3 regions of the Romboutsia sp. MSSM.1001216sp_RTP31141st1_G3_RTP31141_220114 genome follow, and region 2 is predicted to be linked to each of the others. Evidence: riboswitches for the same ligand, from Rfam matches in the RefSeq annotation. Region 2 holds a riboswitch; each other region holds the start of a gene.
The links. Region 2 has a riboswitch for thiamine pyrophosphate ahead of thiC (phosphomethylpyrimidine synthase ThiC). Riboswitches for the same ligand answer to the same signal wherever they lie in the genome.

Region 1 (2,278 bases), on a different contig from region 2:
CCAAATAATACCTATTATTAGAGAACTTTTAAAAGGAGAATATTTCTTTAGTAATTTAGGAAGTAAAAAACCTCTCCATCCTATTTCCTCTAATCCTCCCCCAAATATCATTATAGGAGTTAACCAACTTAAAAATATTAATGGGGATTTTAGTAAGGCACCATAGCCTCTAAACATTTCAACTACTATATATGGAACGGTCCAAAGTATTAAAGCGGCAATAATAACATATAAATATTCCTTTAGACTCCTGTTTGCATTTACACAGTTCCTTAAAAATCTATCAAATTCATCTTTAGACAAAAACTTTTTAGCGGTAATTAATCCAGCTAAAGCAGGAGAATACCCTGAAAGTGCATAAAATAACATAAAAATAGGAGAACCATATATTAAAATATTGAGTTGTGTTGTAGATATAGTTACTGTAAATCCAATTATACAAAAAAGTATTAGTACTATAAAAAAGTACTTTGTATCTTTTGAAATCAATTTTTTTCGCCTCCGAATTTTTTATAAGAATTAATTTATAGAATAATTCAAAGTATATTGAAATTATTGAATAACTATATAATTATTATACATAAGAAATCTAACTAATTTAATAGGGAAATTAAATAAAATTCGTATAATAAATATATATATATAGTTTATTTATAAACTAATAATTTGTTGATTATGAAAATACATTGTGCTACACTCAACTTGTAAAAATAAATAAAAGCTAGGGGAGCTATGATTGGATAGCTGAGAAGTAAAGCCATAACTTTCAGACTCTAAGAACCTGATTAAGATAATTCTTACGTAGGGAAGCTCGTATATTTTAATGTACCTAGATTTTTAGTTAAATAAGGCGCTCTCTATAAAAAGAGAGTGCTTTTTTAATGCTATTAAAGTTAAATTTATATAATTATTTTTATATCTTATAAAAGATAATCCTTAAAAGGAGGAAATGTAAGTGAAGGTAAATGGGGAAGAGTTTGAATTTAAATCAGATATGACAATATCAAAGTTATTAGAAGATATTGGAGTAAAAAAAGATAGCGTAGTAGTAGAGATAAATTTAAACATAATTGAAAATAATCAATACGATAGCTATATACTAAGAGAAGAAGATGTTATAGAAGTCATAAGGTTTGTTGGAGGGGGATAAGATGCAACTTTTTATAAATGAGCTACTTGTAAATATTGATGAAGATATAGTTACAGTAGATAAAGTTAAAGAAAAATATAAAAAAGATGCAGATATAATAATACTAAATGGTCATCCAGTAGATGCATATGTAGATTTAGAATTATATGAAAATGATAGAGTTACATTAATAAAAAGGGGTGAAATTCCAAAATTTGAAGAATTAGAAAATCTTATGGTTAGCAGACATACTCCAAATGTTCACTACAAATTAAAAAATGGAAAAGTAGCAATATTAGGTATTGGTGGATTGGGTTCAAATATAGCTATATCTTTAGCTAGAATAGGCGTAGGAACATTAATACTAGCAGACTTTGATATAGTAGAACCATCTAATTTAAATAGACAACAATATTTTATAAATGATATAGGAAAATATAAAACCGAGGCACTTAAAAATAATATAGAAAATATTAATCCATTTATAGAAGTTGAAACTATAAACAAAATAATAGATTCATCAAATATACATGAATTTGGGAACGTAGATATAATAATAGAGGCTTTTGATAATCCAAAGTACAAAGCAGAAATTGCAAATAACATTTTAACTAAAATGAGAGATAAATATTTAATATCCTCATCTGGAGTGGCAGGATATTATGATTCTAACATAATAAAAACAAGAAAAATCAGAGATAAATTTTACATATGTGGAGATGAGATAAATGAAGCTAAAGAAGGTGATGGGCTTATGGCACCAAGGGTGGCTATATGTGCTAATCACATGGCTAATTTAGCAACAAAAATATTGATAGAAGACAAATAAGATTATGTGGGGGATAAAAATGGATAAATTAATATTAAACGGACATGAGTTTAATAGTAGACTTTTAATAGGAACGGGAAAATATAGTTCAAATGATATGTTACCAAGAGTAATAGAGTCAAGTAACAGTGAAATAATAACTATGGCACTAAGAAGAGTAGACTTAGACAATACAGAAGAAAATATACTATCACATATACCTAGCAATATGACAATACTTCCTAATACATCAGGAGCGACTAATCATATGGAAGCTGTTAGGATAGCAAGAATAGCTAGAAAAATGGGATGTGGAAACTTTATAAAAATAGAAGTAATAA
Region 2 (2,278 bases):
TATCATTATAGCTTTCTAATATTTCTTTATTGTCATTAGTCTTAAGTGCATAGTTTTGATAAAACTTATTTGCACTCATATATGAATTAAATTTAAATCCATAATTTTTTATGATTCTTTCTATTTCTTTTATAAAGTCTATATCATATCTTTCTATTACTTCTTTAGAATAGTAATTATTATCTATTAAATATGATAGCCTTTCTTCAAGACTATTAAATACCTTTGTTCTAGGTTTTATATATTCATTTATATAACTGTATAATGCTTCTTTATCTTTTTCTAATTGATATTTTCCTTCTTTATTTTTTATTATGACTTGATTATTTAGTTCTATCCAGTTCATTTTTCCCACCTTTTATTTAATGTTTTACTAATCATTATCTACCACTTATAGATATAATATTTAAACCAAATACTATATATTGTATATACACCAATAAAAGTATTCTTAATCTATTATTATATTTTATTTTTTTTATTCTTTTTAATATATAGTTTTTTCAACACATAAGGCATTTATAATTTTTTATAATTGCTTTTTTTATTTACAAATAATATTCATTATGATATTCTTAAGTTAAGTGGGAACTTATATTTTATATAAGTATTACGCTAGCCCAAATAAAGGCACTTATCTTTTGATAGGTGCCTTTCCGTTTTTATAAGTACAAAAAATTTCTTTACAATACATAAATAAAGAACTACAATGTTTTTGAAAAGATATCTAACTAGGGGTGCCTTTTAGGCTGAGAAATGATAAATTCATTAACCCTTCGAACCTGATGTAGTTTATACTACCGTAGGAAAGTTACTTTTGTGTTTATTAATAGCTATAAAACAAATATAGTCTATTTATTAATACATATTTTGAGAAGCTTTGCCTTATGGTAAGGCTTTTTTTATTTATTAAAATATAATAAGGGGGATTTTAATATGATGTATACTACTCAAATGGATGCTGCTAAAAAGGGGATAATTACTAAAGAAATGGAAATAGTAGCAAAAAAAGAAAATATGGATGTTAATATTTTGAGAGAGCTAATATCTAAAGGTAAAGTAGCAATACCTGCTAATAAAAATCATAAATCTTTAAATCCTGAAGGTGTAGGCGAAAATCTAAGAACCAAAATAAATGTAAATTTAGGTATATCAAAAGATTGTTGTGATATTGATGAAGAGATGAAAAAGGTTAATTTGGCATTAGATATGAAAGCCGAAGCTATAATGGATTTAAGTTCTTTTGGTAAAACCAAAGAATTTAGAAAAAAACTTATATCATCTTCTAATGCTATGATAGGAACTGTTCCTATATACGATGCTGTTGGTTTTTACGATAAAGAATTAAAAGATATAACTGCTAAAGAATTTTTAGATGTAGTAAGAAATCATGCAAATGATGGTGTAGACTTCGTTACTGTACATGCTGGTATAAACAAAGAAACTGCATCTGTTTTTAAAAGAAACAAAAGACTTACTAATATAGTATCTAGAGGCGGTTCTTTAATGTATGCTTGGATGGAGCTTAACCAACGTGAGAACCCTTTTTATGAATACTTTGATGAATTACTTGATATATGCGAAGAATATGACTTAACATTAAGCCTTGGAGATGCTCTAAGACCTGGGTCTATAAATGACTCTTCAGATGCTTGTCAAATAAAAGAATTAATGATATTAGGTGAACTTACTCTAAGAGCTTGGAAACGAAATGTTCAAGTAATAATAGAAGGTCCTGGACATATGTCATTAGATGAAATTGAGTCTAATATGTTACTTGAAAAGAAACTTTGTCATGGTGCACCATTTTATGTGCTAGGTCCTATAGTTACAGATATAGCCCCTGGATATGATCATATAACAAGTGCTATTGGAGGTGCCTTAGCTGCTAGTTATGGAGCTGACTTTTTATGTTATGTAACCCCAGCAGAACATTTAAGACTACCTAACTTAGATGATGTTAAAGAAGGTATTATAGCTACTAAAATAGCTGCTCATGCTGCAGATATCGCAAAGAAAATTCCTAAATCTAGAGATATAGATAATCAAATGAGTAAAGCTAGACAAGAACTTGATTGGGAAAAAATGTTTGAACTTGCTATTGACCCACAAAAAGCTAGAAGATATAGAAAAGAGTCAACTCCTAAACATGATGATAGCTGTACAATGTGCGGTAAGATGTGTTCTATGAGAAATATGAATAAAATAATGAGTGGTAAAGACTTAAATTTATTAAGAGCAGATAATTAGTTACATACTTAATTTAATATTATAAATA
Region 3 (2,278 bases), on a different contig from region 2:
AATTTGCCCTAGTTTTTGTAGCAAATACTCCTACTGGGTCAAGTACAACAGGTTTATTGTACTTATTGGCCATTTTACCTGCTTGTAAAAATAATTCTAAGTTAGAAGATTTCATAGTACCTATATTTATAACCACTGCACTTGCTACCTGAACAATCTCTTCTACTTCTTCATATGAAAAACTCATTAAAGGACTCGCTCCTAGTGCCAATGTTATATTAGCACAATCATTTATAGTTACTTCATTAGTATAATGAAGTACTAATGGATTAATTTCTTTAACTTTATTTATTAAACTATACATATTCTCTACCCCAATACTATATTTTCTTATTTTCTATTTCATAGAAATGATGAACAGGTCCTACTCCACTTCCTATATCAAAACTATATCTTATTGCGTTTGTTATATACTCCTTACTTCTTTTTACGCTTTCACATATATCATATCCTAATGCTAAGTGTGCAGCTATTGCTGAAGATAGTGTACATCCTGTTCCATGCGTATTTTTTCTATATAGCCTTTCACTCTTATATACTTTAAATATATCTTTGCCTATAAGTATATCTACAGCATCACCGTCTAAGTGTCCCCCCTTCATAAGTACAAACTTCGGACCTAATTCTAATATTTTTTGACCTGCTAATTTCATATCCTCAACATTGTCTATTTTAATACCTGTTATTTCTTCTGCTTCTGGTGTATTTGGTGTTATTATGTAGGCCATTGGTATAAGATACTCTATCATACTTTGCTTAGCTTCTGGCTTAAGTAGTGAATATCCACTCTTTGATATCATTACCGGATCAATAACTAGATTTTCTGGTTTGTATTTATCTAGAGTTTTTGCTATTTCTTTTATTATTTCTTCACTAGATACCATACCTATTTTTAAAGATTTTGGACGTATATCATCAAATACAACTTCTATTTGTTTTTTAATTATCTCTTTGCTTAAATCTTCTACCATAAATACACCTTTAGTATTTTGGGCTGTTATAGCTGTTATAACACTCATCCCATAAGTTCCTATTGCACTAAATGTTTTTAAATCAGCTTGTACACCTGCTCCACCAGACGAGTCTGAACCTGCTATTGTCAGTGTAGGTATTTTGTAGTTTTTCATATGATCTTCTCCCTTTTATTTATTAAATATTTAATTTGCTAAAGCTTGTTATCTCCTCAATTAACTTCAATATCATATATTTTTGCAATTAAAAAGCTATACCCCAACATTGGAATATAGCCTTAATTTCTAATTTAATATATAATATAATAATATATTATCAAGCTTTCCTACGCTGGTATTATCCAGATCAGGTACAAGGGTTAACGTTTCGTCTCTCAGCCTTTCGGCACCCCTAGCAAATATTTTATTTTATACTTATAGTATATTTCTATAATCTAAATAAATCAACTTTAATTATAATTTATAAAATCTTCTGTATATTTATAAATACTAACATTTATTTAATACCCATTAATATATAAAACTAACATTAATATTTTATATTAATAAATAATATTATTAGTATTAATTATAACTATATGATATTATTTATTAATACGGAAAATATAAATAAAAAGTTTACTTCGTTTAAGCGATATTCAGGATAACTATTTCTATGTCGCAACGATATAACGTTCACTAATGCTTTAAGCAACGTGTTGGCAAACTATTTCGGTCAAATCCGTTGCTCAAATTATAAAGATATTAAGAGGTAATATAATGAATTTTGAAGAACTTGGAATTAGTAAAGATTTAGTAAATGTACTAAAAAATAGGGGAATTAACTCTCCTACACCTATACAAAAAGAAAGTATTGGATTTATAAAGTCTGGAAAAGATGTTATAGCAGAAGCTCAAACTGGTACGGGAAAAACTCTAGCATTTTTACTTCCTATATTTGAAAATATTAATCCAAACGCTAATTATGTTCAAGCACTTATATTGTCACCAACAAGAGAGCTAGCTATTCAAATAACTGAACAAGCCATTGAACTTTCAAAAGGTAAGAATATAAATGTATTATCAGCTTATGGTGGAAAAGATATAGCAGGTCAATTAAAAAAGTTAAAGGGAAATATACACCTTATAGTAGCTACACCAGGAAGACTTTTAGATCACTTAGATAGAAAAACTGTAAATCTTAGTAAGTTAAAAACTTTTGTACTAGATGAAGCTGACCAAATGTTATTTATGGGATTTAAAAATGAAGTTGAAGCTATATTAAAGGAAGTTCCTAAAAAGCGTCAAACATTGTGTTTCTCCGCTAC

Region 1: linked by a shared signal. The riboswitch ahead of thiS (sulfur carrier protein ThiS) and the one ahead of thiC (phosphomethylpyrimidine synthase ThiC) in region 2 are both predicted to bind thiamine pyrophosphate.
Region 3: linked by a shared signal. The riboswitch ahead of thiD (bifunctional hydroxymethylpyrimidine kinase/phosphomethylpyrimidine kinase) and the one ahead of thiC (phosphomethylpyrimidine synthase ThiC) in region 2 are both predicted to bind thiamine pyrophosphate.

The regions. Positions count from the first base shown of each region.
Region 1 is NZ_JBCIUO010000004.1:35,839-38,116, reverse strand. Features, by position in the region: gene ABCP60_RS08270 (type II CAAX endopeptidase family protein) at 1-489, opposite strand, end outside; TPP riboswitch at 714-825, shown strand; gene thiS (sulfur carrier protein ThiS) at 956-1,150, shown strand; gene thiF (sulfur carrier protein ThiS adenylyltransferase ThiF) at 1,152-1,958, shown strand; gene ABCP60_RS08255 (thiazole synthase) at 1,978-2,278, shown strand, end outside.
Region 2 is NZ_JBCIUO010000003.1:216,841-219,118, forward strand. Features, by position in the region: gene nrdE (class 1b ribonucleoside-diphosphate reductase subunit alpha) at 1-346, opposite strand, end outside; TPP riboswitch at 724-826, shown strand; gene thiC (phosphomethylpyrimidine synthase ThiC) at 937-2,250, shown strand.
Region 3 is NZ_JBCIUO010000001.1:338,018-340,295, reverse strand. Features, by position in the region: gene thiM (hydroxyethylthiazole kinase) at 1-304, opposite strand, end outside; gene thiD (bifunctional hydroxymethylpyrimidine kinase/phosphomethylpyrimidine kinase) at 321-1,127, opposite strand; TPP riboswitch at 1,278-1,374, opposite strand; gene ABCP60_RS01695 (DEAD/DEAH box helicase) at 1,731-2,278, shown strand, end outside.